DNA from 2 places in the Mesorhizobium sp. CA16 genome. Region 2 is predicted to be linked to the other one. Evidence: predicted binding sites of a transcription regulator. Region 2 holds the regulator's gene; the other holds the start of a gene.
What was found. The regulator LexA, encoded in region 2, represses DNA repair genes until DNA is damaged. The targets are predictions, from matches to a motif close to TGTTCNNNNTGTGTTCNG.

Region 1 (9,672 bases), on a different contig from region 2:
TCAACTTCGGCTTCGACACCAGTCCGCAGATCGTCGAAGGCTTCAAGGGCGGCTGGGTGCAGCTGACGGCCGACCAGCAGCCGTTCCTGCAGGGCTATCTGCCGGTTCTCAGCCTCTGCCAGCAGGTGGTGCTGGGGCTGGCGCCGATGAATGTCGACACCGGCGCCGGCTTCGTCACGCCGCAGAACTACGAGATCGTCTCAGAGCTCGCCAAGCAGGCATTGCGTTGACCTCCCAAGCCGCCGGCCGGGATTATTGCCCGGCCGGCGAGATGACCGGCAGACAGACAATTCCAGCGAGGATCGCATGGGCGAACGCATCATCGAACTGCGCGACATCAAGAAATCCTACGGCCAGGTCTATGCGCTGGGCGGGGTCAACCTCAGCGTCGACCGCGGCGAGGTGGTCGGCCTGATTGGTGACAACGGCGCCGGCAAGTCGACGCTGATTAAGATCCTGTCCGGCGTGGTCAAGCCGACCAGCGGCGAGATCCTGGTGCGCGACAAGCCGGTCACCGGGTGGAGCGCGGCGCGCTCGCGCGACGCCGGCATCGAGACGGTGTTCCAGGACCGCGCGCTGGCCGTGCAGCAGACGATCGTGCGCAACATCTTCATGGGCCGCGAACTGACCAGCTTCATGGGCTGGCTGAAGGTCGACAAGGAGATCGAGGAGGCGAGCAGGCTGATGCGCGAGATCGGCTTCACCTCGAAGGTGTTCACGCCGCACTCGATCGTCGGCCAGCTTTCCGGCGGCGAACGCCAGGGCGTGGCGATCGCACGCGCCATCTACAAGCAGGCGGAACTGATCATCCTCGACGAGCCGACCACGGCCCTGTCGCTGACCGAGACCGCCAAGGTCTTCCATTTCGTGCGCCAGGTGCGGGCGAGCGGCCGCTCGATCCTGTTCATCGGGCACAACATCCACCATGTCTTCGACATCGCCGACCGCTTCGTCGTGCTCGACCGCGGCAAGGTGGCGCTCGCGGCCGACCGCAACGAGGTCAAGTCGGCAGAAGACCTCATCAACTTCATGGAAGACGTAGCACACCCCGGCGGATTGCCGGGACTGCACGAAGGCGCGGAGCAGGGAGCGCAATGAGTAACGCGATGGAACCCGATCTGCAAACTCCTCTGGGAAGAACAGGCGGCCAGGTAGCCAGGAAGCCAGCCAAGGAATGGAGCCATCCGTCCAATCACTGGCTGCGCGGCTTCGTCATCGACAATCGCGCATCGCTGGGCACACTTGCCGTGTTCATCGTCATGATGGCGGTGTTCATCATCGCCAACCCGACCGTCTTCACCACCTGGTATCTCTACAGCTCGGTGCTGACGACGCTTCCCGTGGCGCTATTCGTGGTGGTGCCGCTGGTCTTCGTCGTCACCTGCGGCGAGATCGACCTGTCATTTCCGGCGACAATGGGCTTTGCCTCCTGGGTCTTCGCGCTGGTGGTGCAGGCCGGCTACGATCCGTTTATCGGCATCGCGGCGGCGCTCGTCACCGGCACGCTGCTCGGCTTCCTGGTCGGCTCGCTGGTCGTCTATGGCGGCCTGTCGTCGCTGATCGCCACGCTCGGCATGAACTTCCTGCTGCGCGGCCTGATCCAGATCATCAACGAAGGCAGGTCGACGGCGCTGACCGGCCTTGCCGACAGCTCGGCCTACAAGATCTTCTCCAGCCAGGTCTGGGGCATCCCGGTGCAGATATTCTGGGCGATCGCCTTCGTGGTGTTCTCGGCGCTGCTCTACAACCGGCATCGTTTCGGCGCGCAGGTGAAAGTGGTCGGCGACAATCCCGACAGCGCAAGACAGATGGGCATCGACGTCAAATGGGTCCGGGTGAAGGTGTTTGTCTTCGTCGGCATCGGCGCGGCGATCGCCGGCACCTTCTCGGTGATGATCAATTTCACCTGGTGGCCGACGGCAGGCGACGGCTATCTGCTGCCCGTGCTGGCTTCGGTGTTCGTCGGCGGCACGCCGACCTGGGGCGGCATCGGCACCGTGGTCGGCGGCGCGATCGGCGCAGTTACGGTGTCGTTCATCCAGACCGGCGTGGTGGCGGCGGGCCTGAGCGGCTTTTACGTGCAGTTCTTCAACGGGCTGATCATCATCCTGTCGCTGCTCGGCCATAAGTGGAACCAAGCAAGGTATAGGTGAGGAGGCCGGTCACACCGGTGCGACAAACCCGTCCAGCACGCGTTTCTGGCCGGCCTTGTCGAAGTCGATGGTGAGCTTGTTGCCGTCGATCGCGGCGATGTTGCCATTGCCGAATTTCTGGTGGAAGACGCGGTCGCCGACATTGAAGGCGGATGGCGTGTCGGCGACGGATTTGGCGACCAGCTCGCCCTCGATGGTGCGGCCTTTCACGCTGGTGCGGCCGGCGCCATAGCCTGAATCGGTCTCGCCATAGCCGATACGCTCGACCTGGTGGCCGGAGCGCGTGCCCCAGTTGCGGTCGGTCGCCTCGGTGCGGTTCGCCTGCGCGCGCTGCCAGCCGGGCGTCGCATAGGTGTTGGAGAAGCTGCCCTGGTCCTTGGCGCCGATATTGTCGAAGCGCGAGGCGCCGTAGGGGTTCTGTCGTCCGCCGCCGCGGCCGGAAGCAAACGAGCCGCCGCCATAGGGGTTGCCGTAGCCGCCGTAGCTGTTGCCGCTGTCGGCGATATCGATATGGGTTTCGGGCAATTCGTCGACGAAGCGCGACGGGATCGTCGATTGCCACAGGCCGTGAATCTGGCGGTTGGAGACGAACCAGATATGCAGGTTCTTTTTCGCCCGCGTCAGGCCGACATAGGCGAGCCGGCGCTCTTCCTCGAGGCCGGAGCGTCCGCCTTCGTCCAGCGCGCGCTGGTGCGGGAACAGGCCTTCCTCCCAACCAGGCAGGAACACGGTCTCGAATTCGAGGCCCTTGGCAGAATGCAGCGTCATGATCGAGACCGCATCTTGCGACTCGCCCTGCTCGGCCTCCATCACCAGCGCGACATGCTCGAGGAAGGAACGCAGCGATTCATACTCCTCCATGGAGCGGATCAGTTCCTTGAGGTTTTCCAGCCGCCCGGGCGAATCCGCCGAACGGTCGTTCTTCCACATGTCGGTGTAGCCGCTCTCCTCCAGGATAGTCTCGGCGAGCTCGGTGTGCGGGGTGGTTTCCAGCGCCTTCTGCCAGCGCTCGAAATTGGCTGCGACCTCGCGCAGCGCCGCACGCGGCTTCGGCTTCAGCTCGTCGCTTTCGGCAAGCGTCGCGGCGGCCTCCAGCATCGGGATGCGCATGGCGCGGGCCGTGTCGTGGATCTGACGGATGGTGGCTTCGCCGAGCCCGCGCTTCGGCACGTTGACGATGCGCTCGAAGGCGAGGTCGTCGCCGCTATTGGCGACGACCCGGAAGAAGGCCAATGCATCGCGGATTTCCAGGCGCTCGTAGAAGCGCGGGCCGCCGATGACGCGGTAGTTCAAGCCAAGCGTGATGAAGCGGTCTTCGAAGGCACGCATCTGGAAGGAGGCGCGCACCAGGATCGCCATGTCGTTGAGATTATGCTTCTGGCGCTGATAGGCCTCGATGGCGTCGCCAATGGCGCGGGCCTCTTCCTCCGAGTCCCAGGCGGCGTGGACATGCACCTTGTCGTCCTCGGGGTCGTCGCGGTCGGTGAACAGCGTCTTGCCGAAGCGGCCCTCATTGTGGGCGATGAGGTGGGAGGCCGCGCCCAGAATATGCGCGGTGGACCGGTAGTTGCGCTCCAGCCGGATGATGGTGGCGCCCGGGAAATCCTTGTCGAAGCGCAGGATGTTGTCGACCTCGGCGCCGCGCCAGCCATAGATCGACTGGTCGTCGTCGCCGACGCAGCAGATGTTGACTTTGTTCTCGCTCACGGCCGCGCGCTCGCTTCGCTCGCTGGCCTCCGCGGGGGCGGCCTGGCCGGCCGACGCCCGGTCGGGCTTGCGGCCTTCGGCCGATGGGCTGCGCCCAGAATGCGGCCTCTGCGCAAACAGCCTTAGCCACATATACTGCGCGGTGTTGGTGTCCTGGTATTCGTCGACGAGGATGTATTTGAACTTGCGGTGGTAGTCCTTCAGCACGTCCGGATAGGCGCGGAAGATGCGGATCGGGTGATAGAGCAGGTCGCCGAAGTCGCAGGAGTTCAGCGTCTGCAGCCGTTCCTGGTAGGCCTTGTAGAGCTGGCGGCCCTTGCCGTTGCCGAAGCTGCGCGCATCGCCTTCCGCTATTTCGTCGGGGCCAAGGCCCTTGTTCTTCCAGTTGTCGAGCATCTGGGCGAAGGTCTTGGCCGGCCAGCGCTTGTCGTCCAGCCCTTCGGCCTGGATCAACTGCTTGATCAGCCGCACCACGTCGTCGGTGTCGAGAATGGTGAAGTCCGATTTCAGCCCGGCAAGCTCGGCGTGGCGCCGAAGCAGCTTCACGCCGATCGAGTGGAAGGTGCCGAGCCACGGCATGCCCTCGACATTGCCTTCGCCGATCAGGATGCCGATGCGCTGCTTCATCTCGCGCGCGGCCTTGTTGGTGAAGGTGACGGCCAGGATCTGCGAGGGGAAGGCCCTGCCGGTGGCAAGGATGTGAGCGATGCGCGTGGTGAGCACCCGCGTCTTGCCGGTGCCCGCGCCGGCAAGCACCAGAACCGGGCCCTCGGTCGTTTCGACGGCGAGGCGCTGCTCCGGGTTCAGGCCCTTGAGATAATCGGGCACGCCGTTCTGGCCGCTGCGCGCCGCCATGGCGCGCGCGGCTATGCCGGATGGAGCCGCTGCCGGCCGCGCATTCGGTTCATCAAAAAAAGGCATGTCCTCGGAAAAGCCCGACATCGCCCCCGAATGTAGTGATTCGGCAGCGAAAGACCAGAACTGTCTACGTTTTGTTCTAGTTTCGCGTGTCTGCCCCCAACTTGACAGCCGGAGCGAGCGAGGGAAAGCTGCCGGCAGGGCAGGGACGGCGCGCCGTCGCCTCAGAGCGGCCGCAAAGGCGCAACAGTCGAAGGAGCACCGTCTTGGCTGTCACCATCACCTCGCTCGTCCTCTTCCTCATCGGTCTCATTCTCGGCGGCGGCGGCATCTGGCTCATCGCGCTGGGCGGCAGTTGGTACTACCTGATCGCCGGCCTGATCTTCCTGATCACCGCCTGGCTGCTTTTCAGGCGCCGGTCGACTTCGCTCTGGCTCTACGCGCTGTTCGTGCTTGCCACTTTATGCTGGGCAGTGTGGGAAATCGGCTTCGACTGGTGGCAGCTCGGCCCGCGCGGCGGCGTCATCGTGCTCATCGCCTTGTGGCTTTTGACGCCGTGGGCAAGGCGGGGGCTGCGGGGGCCGGACGGACGCGCGCCGCTGATCCTGGCCGTGCTCGCCTCGCTCGCGGTCGCCGGTTATTCGATGACCGCCGATCCCATGGATATCGGCGGCACGCTCGGCACCGAAAAGGCGGCGACGGCCGCCAATCTCGGCGGCGACATCCCGGCCGGCGAGTGGCAGTTCTACGGCCGCACGCCCTTCGGCCAGCGCTATTCGCCGCTCGACCAGATCACGCCGGACAACGTCGCCAAGCTGCAGCCGGCCTGGACCTATCGCACCGGCGACGTGAAAGGCCCCGACGATATCGGCGAGACGACCTATCAGGTGACGCCGCTGAAGATCGGCGATGCGCTGTTCATTTGCACGCCGCATAATTTCGCCATCGCCATCGATGCCGCGAGCGGCAAGGAGAAGTGGCGCTACGATCCGAAGATCAAGCTCGACCCCAACCGCCAGCACCAGACCTGCCGCGGCGTGTCCTATTATGCCGATGCCAAGATCGCCGCCGGCCAGCCTTGCGCCGCGCGCATCTATCTGCCGACCTCCGACGCCCGGCTGATCGCGCTCGACGCCGCGAACGGGCAGGTGTGTCCGTCCTTCGCCGACGGCGGCACGCTGAACCTGATGGCCAACATGCCCTATCCGAAGTCGGGCTATTACTATTCGACGTCGGCGCCACTGATCGTCGCCGGCAAGATCATCGTCGGCGGCGCGGTCAACGACAATTATTCGACCGAGGAACCGTCCGGCGTCATCCGCGCCTTCGACGCCGGCACCGGCGCGCTCCTATGGAATTGGGATTCCGGCAATCCGGACGTGACGACGCCGCTGCCCGCCGGGCAAACCTACACTCACAACTCGCCCAACATGTGGTCGACGGCGAGCGCCGACGAGAAGCTGGGACTGCTCTACGTTCCGCTCGGCAACCAGACGCCGGACCAGCTCGGCATGGGCCGCAGCGCCACTGTCGAGAAATTCTCCTCCTCGATCACCGCACTCGATCTCAACACCGGGCAATTGCGCTGGGTGCGGCAGACCGTGCATCACGATCTGTGGGACATGGACGTGCCGGCGCAGCCGTCTTTGATCGACATCACCACCGCGAACGGCGTCGTCCCGGCGCTGGTCGGGCCGACCAAGCAGGGCGATCTCTACGTGCTCGACCGGCGCACCGGCGAGCCGATCATCCCGGTGAAAGACGTGCCGGCGCCCGGCGGCGCGATCGAGGGCGATCATGCCTCGCCGACGCAGCCGGCCTCGGACCTGTCCTTCAATCCCAAGCCGCTGACCGGCGCCGACATGTGGGGCATCACCATGTTCGACCAGCTGGCGTGCCGGATCGAATTGAAGAAGCTGCGCTATGAGGGACGCTACACGCCGCCCTCGCTGCAGGGCTCCCTGATCTATCCCGGCAATTTCGGCGTCTTCAACTGGGGCGGCGTCGCGGTCGATCCGGTGCGGCAGGTGATGTTCGGCATGCCGACCTACCTCGCCTTCACCTCGAAGCTCATCCCGCGCGCGGACGTGCCGCCGCCGGGCGACACCAAGGGCAGCGAGCAGGGGCTGAACCGCAATGAAGGCGCGCCTTACGCGGTGGTGATGGGACCGTTCCTGTCGCCGCTCGGCATTCCCTGCCAGGCGCCGCCCTGGGGCTATGTCGCCGGCGTCGACCTCAAGACGGGAAACATCGCCTACAAGCACCGCAACGGCACCGTCTACGACATGACGCCGCTGCCTTTGCCGCTCAAGGTCGGCGTTCCCGGCATAGGCGGGCCGATGATCACGGCTGGCGGCGTTGCTTTCCTAGGCGCCGCGGTGGACGACTATCTGCGCGCCTACGACCTCACCACCGGCAGGCAGCTCTGGCGGGCGAGGCTGCCGGCGGGCGGCCAGTCGACGCCGATGACCTATACGGTGGCCGACGGCCGCCAGTTCGTCGTCATCGTCGCCGGCGGCCACGGCTCGGTCGGCACCAAGCCGGGCGATTACGTGATGGCCTACACGCTGCCGAAATAGGACAGGGCGAGGCCGGCCTGCTACGAAAGCAAGAAGCCGGCCAGCAGGACGGTCAGGAGAAGCGACGCGGGTACGGCGAGAAGCCAACGAGCCTCCAGGACACTGTTCCGATAGTCTTTCATTTTCTCGCTCCAACCTTTTAAGACGGCTCCAGCGCGTAACCCGCCAGCGCTGGAGCCTCTGCTTTGTGCTCAACCGCTGTAGCGGGAGCTTCCGGCAGTGGGTCAACGGAGGGTCGGTTGGTTCGTTCCTGGCGCAAGTCCCCAGTCGGGCTATCGGTTCCGACTGAAGTCGCACATCACAAGCATTGGTCCCAAGGACGAAACATATAGCCCGCTATCTCATTGTGTCCCCGACTGGCGGACATGAGTCCCTTCATCGCCAGTTTATGGATGCCCGTCACCCCCAGGATGGCGGGCATCCGTTGAGGGGCGGGCAAGAGGTGGACGGTGTCGATTTCCAATGAGTTGCGGGACGTCAGCATCCGTTACGAGTGCCCTAGCTGCCACTCGCCGATCATCAAAACCGGTTCATGGTTCAAGGCGGTAAGCATCTTCAGGTGCGATGACTGCAAGACCAAATTGCGCCTTGGCTACTCGGCTAAGCTGGCCCTTTTCCAAAGGCACTGCCAGTCGGCGTAAGTCGGGAGCTCTCGCCGACATTTTGGACAATGGTCGCGGCGGCATCGACGTTGATGACCTGATCGCACTGTCCTTTGTCACGTCGGATGAGCGTTAAGGAAAATACGAAATGGGACCGGAAGCGTCAGCGATAATGATTTTGCTTTCGTGCAGTCCGGGGTGGGCTTGTCGGCCACTCGAAATCGCGCCTCAAATCTACTCCGCCGATGAATGCAGAGCGGCCTTGGCGGATCGTTTGGCTAAGTCCCCTGTCGGCGAAGTTATTGGCCGATGCAGGGAGGTTGACGCCACGGTTACCAATTCGCCGCCGCCTGGATATTCCGCCCTAACAGTCACCCGAGGCACAAAAACTACGAACTATCTTGTTCCCCATAAGGTGGACTAATCGATTTCGCCGGTGGGAGGCCTTCGGTCGCCAGAAAGCGGATCAGCTTTGCCGTCGAAAGGCCGAGCCGTTCAAAACCGGTTCGGAATGCTTCAAAGCCCGAGATGACCCCGCAAGCTGGGCACCTGATCCAGCACCTGGTTGGTCAGATCAGGGCCGGCGGCAACCTCGGCCTGCTTGATCAAGGTCTCGCCGGCCTGACGGATCTGCGCCATGTCGAGGCCGGACGCCTTGAGCGCGGCGATGCCGTTGATCAGCGCGCCGGCCTTTTCGCCGAGCACGCCGCCCAGCGCGCCCTGCAGCGACGACAGAAGTCCGCCGCCCGAATTGGCCGTCGCGCCGGCGGCCATCACGTCATATTTCTGGGCCAACTCACCGGCGCCGGGGATCTGGTCGAAGAAGGACGAAATGCTGGTGCCTTCAGCCTCATGCTCGAGCACGGAAAAAATGGTGCCGACAACCTTCTCGGTGGTCGGCTCGTCGATGCCGGCCTTCGAGGAAACGGTGTTGATGATATCCTGGATGTTCATGGCATTCCCCTTTTCGTCATTCGTTTCGGTAGGGCGCTCAGGCAACTTCACGTCCTAATGTGACAGCACCATCAAGCCTTTCGGAAATGACCAAAATGTGATGAATCGCGCTGGCTTGTCGGCGCGACGGCGGGTTGGCTCCACCAGGGTTCCGCCCATATGGGTCGTCACCGGGGCGTGACTGGACCATGCGATACTCGACCCTATCTTGCGGTCCACCGCCAACCGTCGAGGAAAATCATGACCAGCCCCGTTGCCAAGCCCGTCGTCACGCAGCCTGTCATCACGCAGGCGATGATCGATGCCTATGACGAATACACGCATCTGACGCTCGACCGCCGCCGCTTCATGGAGCAGTTGACGAAGCTGGCGGGCTCGGGTGCCGCGGCGGCCGCGATCGCGCCGATGCTGGCGGCCAATTCCGCTCAAGCGGCGATCGTCGCCGAAGACGACAGCCGCGTTAAGGGCGAGGACATCACCTATCCCGGCTCAAGCGGCGAGATGAAGGGCTATCTGGTCAAGCCCGCGAACCAGTCAGGCAAGCTCGGCTGCGTCATCGTCATCCACGAGAACAGGGGGCTGAACCCGCATATCCGCGATGTCACCCGGCGCGTGGCGCTGGAGGGGTTCATCGCGTTGGCGCCGGACTTCCTGTCGCCGCTTGGCGGAACGCCCTCCGACGAGGACAAGGCGCGCGACATGTTCACCAAGCTCGACGTGGCCAGAGTCGCCGCCGACGGCGTGGCGACGATCGCCTATCTCAAGGGCCTCAAGGACGGCAACGGCAAGGTCGGTGCGGTCGGCTTCTGCTGGGGCGGC
Region 2 (9,672 bases):
CGCAACAATGCCGGGCTTTCGCTCCGCGCTTCCGGCTCGTCGATGTTCAGGGTCTCGTTCAGCGCTGTGAACATCAGCGGCCGAAGGTCGTGCAGGCCTGAAATCGAAACGACCTTGCGTATGCGCCGCGCCACATCGGATGATAGCGGTGAGACCGTGGTCACCATTCGGCTCGCGAGATGCCCGCCGGCCGAGTGCCCGGTCAGCATCAGCGGACCATCGACCATGGCCGCCGCCTTCTCGATCGCTGCCGCGGCCTCGCCGACTATGCCGCTGATCCTGGTCTGCGGGCACAGCGTGTAGGAGGGCATGGCGACGGCAAAGCCGCGGCCGAGCGCGCCTCCAGCCAGATGCGACCAGGAGCTCTTGTCCGACTCCATCCAATAGCCGCCGTGGATGAACACAACGAGCCCCTTTGGCGCCGCAGACGGGAGAAACAGGTCGAAGCGATTGCGCGGCGCTTCGCCGTAGATAACATCGAGCCGCGCCCTGCCCTCTGACTGCAGCCTTTCGCGGAATGCCCGCGCCGGCCCATCCCACGCCGCCGGCCAGCGGTCGCCGCCGGCGATATTGGCGCCATTTGCATAAGCGTCATCCCAGTCGACAATACGATGTCCCAGCAACGGTATCTCCGCGATCAGATCATTTGTTCGGCATCGCCGATTTAAAGTCAGGTAACGGTTGTTTTGACGGCAAAGCGCGCGTCTTGCCAGACGCCAGTGCGCAGGATGTCCTGCAGCACCTCGACTGCATTCCAGACATCGCGGTAGCCGACATAAAGCGGCGTGAAGCCGAAACGAATGGTGGATGGCGCGCGGAAATCGCCGATCACGCCGCGCTCGATTAAGGCACGCATCACCTGGTAGCCATGCGGATGTGCGAACGAGACCTGGCTGCCGCGCTCGGCGCCTGAGCGCGGGCTCTCCAGCTCAAGACCGAAGCCGCCGCATCTGGCCTCGACAAGCCGGATGAACAGGTCCGTCAGCGCGACGCTTTTTCTCCGCACGGCCCTCATGTCGACATCGTTCCAGAGATCCAGCGCCCCTTTCAGCGCGCGCATCGACAGCACCGGCTGCGTTCCGCACAGGAACCGCCGGATGCCCGTGCCCGCAGCGTAGCCCTGCTCGAACGCGAAAGGCCGGGCATGGCCCCACCAGCCGCTGAGCGGCTGGCGAATGTCGCGGTGATGGCGGTTCGCGGCGTAGATGAAGGCTGGCGAGCCCGGCCCGCCATTGAGATACTTGTAGGTGCAGCCGATGGCGAAATCGGCATTCGAGCCGTCGAGATCCACCGGCAGCGCACCCGCCGTGTGGCAGAGGTCCCAGACGATCAGCGCACCGGCTTCATGAGCCTTGCGGGTGAGCGCCGCCATGTCGCGCAGCCGGCCGGATTTGTAGTTGACGTGGTTGACCAGGATGACCGCGACGCGATCGTCAACCAGTTCCTCAATCGTCGGGGCATCTGCGCATTCGAGCCGCAGCACCGTGCCGGACCGCGTCGATGCGACCCCTTCCGCCATGTAGAGGTCGGTCGGAAAGCTGTCGCCCTCGGCAACAATCACCGAACGCTCGGGCCGCATTGCAAGTGCCGCATGCAGGACCTTGTAGATATTGATCGAAGTCGTGTCGCAAACGACCGTCTGGCCGGGTTTCGCGCCGATCAGCCGTCCTAGCTGGTCACCTAGCTCGATGGGCATATCGAACCAGCCGGCGGTGTTCCAGGCGCGGATGAGATCCCGCGCCCATTCCTGCCTCGTGGCAGTCTCGATCTCGCTGAAGGCGTCGATCGAAGCAGCGCCCAGCGAATTGCCGTCGAGATATAGGACGCCTTCCGGCAAGACGAAGCGATCGCGCGTCGCGCGCAGCGGATCCGCGGCATCCATCGCCTCGACTTCGGCGAGATCAGGAATTCCCCTCATTGTGCTGCCGCCTCCATTTCGATCTGGCCAAGGGGGTTGTCTCACCACCCTCGGCGACAGGGCAAGAACCTTTGGTCCTATGTTAGCTGGTCCATAGACGGCGAAGACTGCGGATCGGAACTTCGCCAAGGTTGGCATTTTGGGTTCGTTTCGTTCACGGTGCCACGCGCTTACGGTACGAGCCGACGTGATCCCAACCACGGCTTCGTGATCGTGTCGCGTTGTATTTCAGCTTAAGGGGAACTCCAAAATCGAGCGGAATCAATGCCGCTGCCCCAGGAGGGGCAGCCGGCCGTCACCGGATGCGACATTGTTTCGGCAGCCTTAACAAATTCACTAAACTTTAAACGGTTGCGGAACACAACTGGAACAGATAGTGTTTGTTCTGGGTTTGTTTTTCTGATTCTGGTTTCAGAACCCGTGGGGGCCGCCGATGCTGACGCGCAAACAACATGAACTCCTGATGTTCATCCATGAACGCCTGAAGGAGAGCGGGATTCCTCCATCATTCGATGAGATGAAGGAGGCGCTCGACCTTGCCTCCAAGTCCGGCATCCACCGGCTGATCACGGCGCTGGAAGAACGCGGCTTCATTCGCCGGCTGCCGAATCGGGCGCGCGCGCTGGAAGTGCTGCGCCTGCCCGACTCGATCGCGCCTGGCCTGAATGCCGCGAAGAAGTTTTCGCCGAGCGTCATCCAGGGCGGCCAAGGCAATCTCAGTCGCCAGATCAAGCCGACGACTCCATCACGCACCCCGACGCCAAGCAATGACGACGAGGCCGCGGCGGCCGTATCCATTCCGGTGATGGGCCGCATCGCCGCCGGCGTGCCGATTGACGCCATCCAGCACCAGACGCATTCGATCTCGGTGCCGCCGGACATGATCATGGGCGGCGAGCATTACGCGTTGGAGGTCAAGGGCGACTCGATGATCGAGGCCGGCATCTTCGACGGCGACACCGTCATCATCCGCAATGCGAACACGGCAAGCCCGGGTGAGATCGTGGTGGCGCTGGTCGACGATGAGGAGGCGACGCTTAAGCGTTTCCGCCGCAAGGGTGCCTCGATCGCGCTCGAGGCCGCCAACCCGGCCTATGAGACCCGGATCTTCGGACCGGATCGGGTCAAGGTTCAGGGCAAGCTCGTCGGACTTATCCGCCGCTACTGAGCAGAACTGCCCGGCCTTCTTCGCCCGAACGACAATCTATTGGGCCGGTGCGGCGGCTGGTTTTTCCGGCTGCTTATAGGGCGCCAGTCCCCTCGCCTCGCGCGTGTATTTCCGCTGCTCGTGCCAGGGTCGGTATGGTTCTACGACCGCGTAGCGGACGGTTGGCCGCGCGGTTGCCGATTGCGGATCGAAGAAAACGGCGGCGCTGCCGTCGCGCGCCAGCTGCCGCTTGGTGACGACGAGCACACGCGGATCGCGGCACGGGTTATAGGCCGTGGCGTCGTTGATGACGATGAGGTCGGCGAAGCCGCAGGCCGGCCGGGCGGTGTCGCGGGTCTCGGCGAGCGCGACGATCGCGCCGGAAGGATGCCGACCGATGCAGAGATCGCCGCTGCAATAGAAGGGCGAGCCGGGCGGCAGGTCGGCGGGATCGGCAATGTCCAGCGTATCTTTGGCGAACCTTTCTGGCGGCACGATCTCCTCGGCTTTCAGCGCCCGTTTCCAGTTGTCGGTGGTGAACTCGTTGGAGCGTTCGCGATTGACGGCAAGCTCGCCGCCGCCGATCGGCATCGCCACCAGATGCGCATCCTCCGAGATAAGCACGTCCGGTGTGCGGACGTGCGGAATGGCCAGCAGCGCAGCGAGCGCGAAAGGTACGGCGGCAAGCCTCAGCCAAGTGGTAGCCATGGTCGCGATGACCAGCGCGACCGTCGCCAGCAGCACCGACTGGATCGAGATCAGCCCCACGGCGTCGACCGGTGAGCGCTCGGAAATCCATGCCGAAATGGCGATCATCGCCGTCAGGCCTTTGCCCATGACAAAGAGGAAGGGACCGTCTAAGCCGAAGGGCATGGCCAGCGCGCTCAGCACGGCGAACGGCATGACGACCAATGAGACGATCGGCATGACCGCCAGATTGGCCAGCAGGCTGAGCGGCGACACCCGCTGGAAGTGCCAGATGGCAAACAACAATGTTGCGCTGCCCGCGATGAGCGACGTCACGGCGGCGCCACCCGCTCCAATCGCCAGTTTTCGCGATAAGAACCCGAGAAACGAACGCTTTGCCGGCGGCGCGGTCGTTTTGCCGGCGCGATAGTCGGCAAAGCCGGCATAGGCGCCGACCAGGGCGGCGGTGGCGGCGAAGGACATCTGGAAGCTCGGGCCGACCACTTCATGCGGCGAGACCAGGATGACGGCGATGGCAGAGATCGCCAGGTTGCGCATGGTCAGCGCCGCGCGGTCGAAAAGCACGGCGACCAGCATCACGCCAAGCATGATGAAGCTTCGCTCGGCCGCCACCACGATGCCGGAGATCACGAGATAGGCGGCGATCGACGCCAGCGCGATGCCAGCGGCATATTTCTTCACCGGCCGGCGCGACGAGAAGTCCGGAAACAGCGCGAAGGCGCCGCGCAAAAGCACCATGATCGTGCCGGCGACCAGCGCCATATGCAGGCCGGAGATCGAAATGATGTGGTAGATGCCGGTCCGTCGCATCGACTCGTTGATGGCTTCCGGAATGCCAGCACGAACGCCGACGATCAGCGCCGCCGCGATCTCGCCCTCGGAACCGCCGATGCTGCTCCTGATGTGGTCGGCAATCCCCTCGCGAGCATTTTCTATGGCCGATGCCACGCGCGCGCCAAACGGCACCTCCGTTGGCGCACTCGGGGTCGGCGCGACAAGTTTCGGATAGCCCAGGAAAAAGCCGCTGGCGCCTATGCCGGCAAAATAGCTGTCGAAGGAAAAGTCGTAGCTGTCCGGCCGAACAGGACCTGTCGGCGGCAGCAGCTTGGCATAGCCGGTCAGCATCGACCCGGCCGACATGTCGGACGGGATCCTGCGCGCCGACAGCCTGATGCGGTCCGGCGCGTAGCGCAGCTTCGGACGCTCCGTGGATATCAGATCTATGGTGAGCCGGACACGGCCGTTGGCCATCGCCTCGGCGGTGACGAGGCGGCCCGTCAGCCGTGTCTGGATTTCGGAACCCAGCATCGGGGTCGCCATCCGCCAGGTCTCCACCTTGGCCGCAAGAAAGCCCAAGGCGCAGAAAAACGCCGCCATGAAGACAAGGTGCGTTCTGTGCCGGGAACGCGAGACCGCCGCGCAGACCGCCATCAGGGCGACCGCCGCAAGCGGCCTGTAGAGGTCCGGCTCGGCGCTCAGCGAGAAGTAACAGATCACGCCGGCTGCCAGGAACACCGGCACCAGCAGGAAGCCCACGCCACGGTCAAGCTCGATCTCCATGGCGACGGCGATGCCTCGGCGCAACGCAGGAAGCGAAGCGCGGCCAAGCTGTTTGCGGATTCGGCCTACGGTGTCTATTGACGAGGCTGGCTGAAGCGCACCGGCACCGGGCGGCAGAAGCCCGGCTGGTAGACGGAGTTCCGGAAGCGAAACCGGCGCTTCTTCCGCAGGCGCGGCATGGGCAAACATCAGGCGCTCGCTGACGCCAGCTGTCGTTTCCCCGCCCTCCCTCACGCCCCGGCCACGTCCAGCCATCGGGTCTGCCCCTTGCGCCCCAGACCGCCTATGCTACATGAACGCCGGTCGCGTGGAAGTCTGCGCGAAACATGCATTTTTCAGCGCTTCCTCGAGAGTTCCATGTCCGACAAGGTCGTCACCCGTTTTGCCCCCTCGCCTACAGGCTACCTGCATATCGGCGGGGCGCGCACGGCGCTGTTCAACTGGCTCTATGCCAAGCACACCGGCGGCACGATGCTGCTGCGCATCGAGGATACCGATCGCGAGCGCTCCACCGAAGCCGCTACGGCTGCCATTCTCGACGGGCTGACCTGGCTTGGCCTCTCCTGGGATGGCGAAGCCGTCTCGCAGTTCGAGCGCGCGCCGCGTCACCGCGAAGTGGCGGAGCAGCTCGTGCGCATGGGCAAGGCTTATTACAGCTATGAGACGCCGGCGGAGCTGGAGGCGATGCGCGAGGCCGCACGTGCCAAGGGCCTGCCGCCGCGTTACAACGGCCATTGGCGCGACCGCGGCCCATCCGAGGCGCCCGCAGGCGTCAAGGGCGCGATCCGCATCAAGGCACCGACCGAGGGCGTGACGATCGTCAACGACCGCGTGCAGGGCGAGGTGCGCTTCCCCAACAAGGATCTCGACGACTTCATCATCCTGCGCTCCGATGGCGTCCCAACCTACATGCATGCCGTCGTCGTCGACGATCACGACATGGGCGTCACCCACATCATCCGCGGCGACGATCACCTGACCAATGCCGCGCGCCAGACAGTGATCTACAACGCCATGGGCTGGGATGTGCCGTCGATGTCGCACATCCCGCTGATCCACGGCGCCGACGGCGCCAAGCTGTCGAAGCGGCACGGCGCGCTCGGCGTCGAGGCATATCGCGCCATGGGCTACCTGCCCGAGGCTCTGCTCAACTATCTGGCCAGGCTCGGCTGGAGCCATGGCGACGACGAGGTGATGTCGATTAAGGACATGATCGCCTGGTTCGACATCGGCGACGTCAACAAGGGCGCGGCCCGCTTCGACTTCGCCAAGCTCGAGGCGCTGAACGGCATCCATATGCGCAAGATGGACGACCGGGCGCTGTTCGACATCTTCGTCGCCACCTTGCCCTATCTCGAAGGCGGCCCGGCGCTCGCGGCAAAGCTCGATGACCGGCGCAAGGCGCAACTGCTTGCCGCCATGCCCGGCCTCAAGGAGCGGGCAAAGACGCTTGTGGAACTGGTCGACGGCGCGGCGTTCCTGTTCGTCGAGCGGCCGTTGCCGTTGGACGAGAAGGCGGCGGGCTTGCTCAACGCGGATGCGCGCGCGATTCTGCGCGGCGCGCATGGTGCATTGTCTTCTGTTCAGGGCGACTGGAACGCCGCCTCGGCCGAGGCTTCGATCCGCGACTTCGCGCAGGCCGGCGGGCACAAGCTGGGCGCCGTGGCGCAGCCCCTGAGAGCCGCGCTGACCGGCCGCACCACCTCGCCCGGCGTGTTCGACGTGCTTGCCGTGCTGGGCCGTCAGGAAAGCCTGGCGCGCATTGGAGATCAAATCGATTAGGAGCGAGCTGGCCCAAGAAGATTGGCATTGAAAGGTATGTTTCGCAGTGCAACATTGGGCTTGGCCCAATCTGGCACGCACCTCCTAAAATGCGGTGGCGAGTTCGCGCATTCCGGTGACTTCGACGTGTCGTTTGCAGGAATTGCCTTGCCGGCATGAGGAACAAAAGGAGTTGAGAATGAGCGAAGCTGCGACAAAACCGGAACCGGGCAGCAAAAAGCGCGAGTCGGCCGCCAGGCTTGAGCTCGCCGGCAAGATGCACGAACTAAAGGTGCGAAGCGGAACGGTCGGGCCGGACGTCATCGACATCGGTTCGCTCTACAGCACCACCGGCGCCTTCACTTACGATCCCGGCTTCACCTCCACCGCGAGCTGCGAATCGGGGATCACCTTCATCGACGGCGATGCCGGCATCCTGCTGCATCGCGGCTTCCCGATCGATCAGCTCGCCGAGCACGGCGACTTCCTCGAGGTCTGCTATCTGCTGCTCTACGGCGAGTTGCCGACCAAGGCGCAGAAGGACGACTTCGATTATCGCGTGACGCGCCACACGATGGTGCATGAGCAGATGTCGCGCTTCTTCACCGGCTTCCGCCGCGACGCGCATCCGATGGCGGTGATGTGCGGCGTGGTCGGCGCGCTGTCGGCCTTCTATCACGACTCGACCGACATCTCGGACCCCTATCAGCGCATGGTCGCCTCGATGCGCCTGATCGCCAAGATGCCGACGATCGCGGCGATGGCCTATAAGTACCATATTGGCCAACCCTTCATTTACCCGAAGAACGATCTCGGCTTCGCGGCCAACTTCCTGCACATGTGCTTTGCCGTGCCGTGCGAGGAATACAAGATCAATCCGGTGCTGGCGCGCGCCATGGACCGCATCTTCATCCTGCACGCCGACCACGAGCAGAACGCTTCGACCTCGACCGTGCGCCTGGCCGGCTCGTCGGGCGCCAACCCGTTCGCCTGCATCGCCGCCGGCATCGCCTGCCTGTGGGGTCCGGCGCATGGCGGCGCCAACGAAGCGGCCCTCAACATGCTGGGCGAGATCGGCCATGTCGATCACATCCCCGAGTTCATCGCCCGCGCCAAGGACAAGAACGACCCGTTCCGGCTGATGGGCTTCGGGCACCGCGTCTACAAGAACTATGATCCGCGCGCCAAGATCATGCAGAAGACCGCGCATGAGGTGCTGGGCGAGCTCGGCATCAAGGACGATCCTCTGCTCGACATCGCGATGGAGCTGGAAAAGATCGCGCTGACCGACGAGTATTTCATCGAAAAGAAGCTCTACCCGAATGTCGACTTCTATTCCGGCATCACGCTGAAGGCGCTGGGCTTCCCCACCACGATGTTCACCGTGCTGTTCGCGGTCGCCCGCACCGTCGGCTGGATCGCGCAGTGGAAGGAAATGATCGAGGATCCGCACCAGAAGATCGGCCGGCCGCGCCAGCTCTACACCGGCGCTACGGAACGCGATTACGTGCCGATTGCGAAAAGGTAATTGAGCGAATAGCGAAATAGCAAGTAGCGAATAGGGGAAACGGGCGAAGCCGACACAGCCCTATTCGCTATTCGCTACTCCCTATTCACTCTCTTTATGCACCCCATCACCACCTCGGCGGCGATCTCGCCCGAGGGCCGATCGGTCGCCATGCGCCGGGCAATCTCGGCAAAGCCCGCCTTTTGCCAGGCGCGCATGCCGGTGTCGGCAAACAGGGCTTCCAGCTGCCGCGCCAGGTTCTCCGGCCGGACATACTGATCGTAGAATTCCGGCACCAGCGCGCGATCGGATATCAAATTGGGCAGCAGCGCCGACCACGTCGTCACCATATGCTGCAGAAGCTGGCGCGCGATCGGGTCGAGCTTGTAGCAGGAAACCATCGGAACGCCCGCGAGCGCCAGTTCCAGCGAAACCGTCCCAGACGCGATCAACGCCGCGTCGGCCTTGCCGAAGGCCTGCCATTTGCGGTCCGGCTCGGTGATGATTTCCGGCTTGTCGTCCCAGCTCGCGACCGAGGCCTTCACCAGCTCGGCGACATGCGGCACCGTCGGCAACAGCAAGCGCAGGCGGTGGCCGCGCTGGCGCAGCGCCGACATCGCCTTGCCGAAGGGCTCGATCAGCCGCCGCACCTCGCCGCGGCGCGAGCCGGGCAGCACCAGCACCGTCTTGACGCGGTCGTCGGCGAGATCGCGCGGCTGGCTCTGCGCCTTGGCGGCGCCAAGCACGCCCGGATCCTGCGTCAACCGGTGGCCGACATAAGTGCCCGGCGGTCCGCCAAGACGAGCGAGCGCCTTCACCTCGAACGGCAGGATACAGAGGATGTGATCGACATAGGGCTTCATCGCCACCGCCCTGCCCGGCCGCCAGGCCCATACGCTCGGGCAGACATAATGGACGATCGGAATGGCCGGTGCCGTTGCGCGGATCTTCTTTGCGACACGCAGCGAAAAGTCCGGACTGTCGATGGTGATCAGGCAATCGGGCCGCTCGGCCGCGATCATCGCCGCCGTCTGGCTGATGCGGCGCATCAGCCGCGGCAGGTCGCGCAGC

Region 1: a site for LexA is predicted at 4,843-4,860, ahead of LB525_RS27900 (ATP-dependent helicase). Genes of this name have one in related genera too.

Annotation. Positions count from the first base shown of each region.
Region 1 is NZ_JAIUHP010000035.1:652-10,323, reverse strand. It holds gene LB525_RS27915 (substrate-binding domain-containing protein) at 1-230, shown strand, start outside; gene LB525_RS27910 (ATP-binding cassette domain-containing protein) at 307-1,098, shown strand; gene LB525_RS27905 (ABC transporter permease) at 1,095-2,153, shown strand; gene LB525_RS27900 (ATP-dependent helicase) at 2,163-4,802, opposite strand; gene LB525_RS27895 (glucose/quinate/shikimate family membrane-bound PQQ-dependent dehydrogenase) at 4,985-7,297, shown strand; gene LB525_RS27890 (hypothetical protein) at 8,416-8,853, opposite strand; gene LB525_RS27885 (dienelactone hydrolase family protein) at 9,094-9,672, shown strand, end outside.
Region 2 is NZ_JAIUHP010000005.1:149,736-159,407, reverse strand. It holds gene LB525_RS10040 (alpha/beta hydrolase) at 1-623, opposite strand, end outside; gene kynU (kynureninase) at 671-1,918, opposite strand; gene lexA (transcriptional repressor LexA) at 2,352-3,086, shown strand; gene LB525_RS10025 (ComEC/Rec2 family competence protein) at 3,123-5,588, opposite strand; gene gltX (glutamate--tRNA ligase) at 5,691-7,115, shown strand; gene gltA (citrate synthase) at 7,294-8,622, shown strand; gene lpxB (lipid-A-disaccharide synthase) at 8,697-9,672, opposite strand, start outside.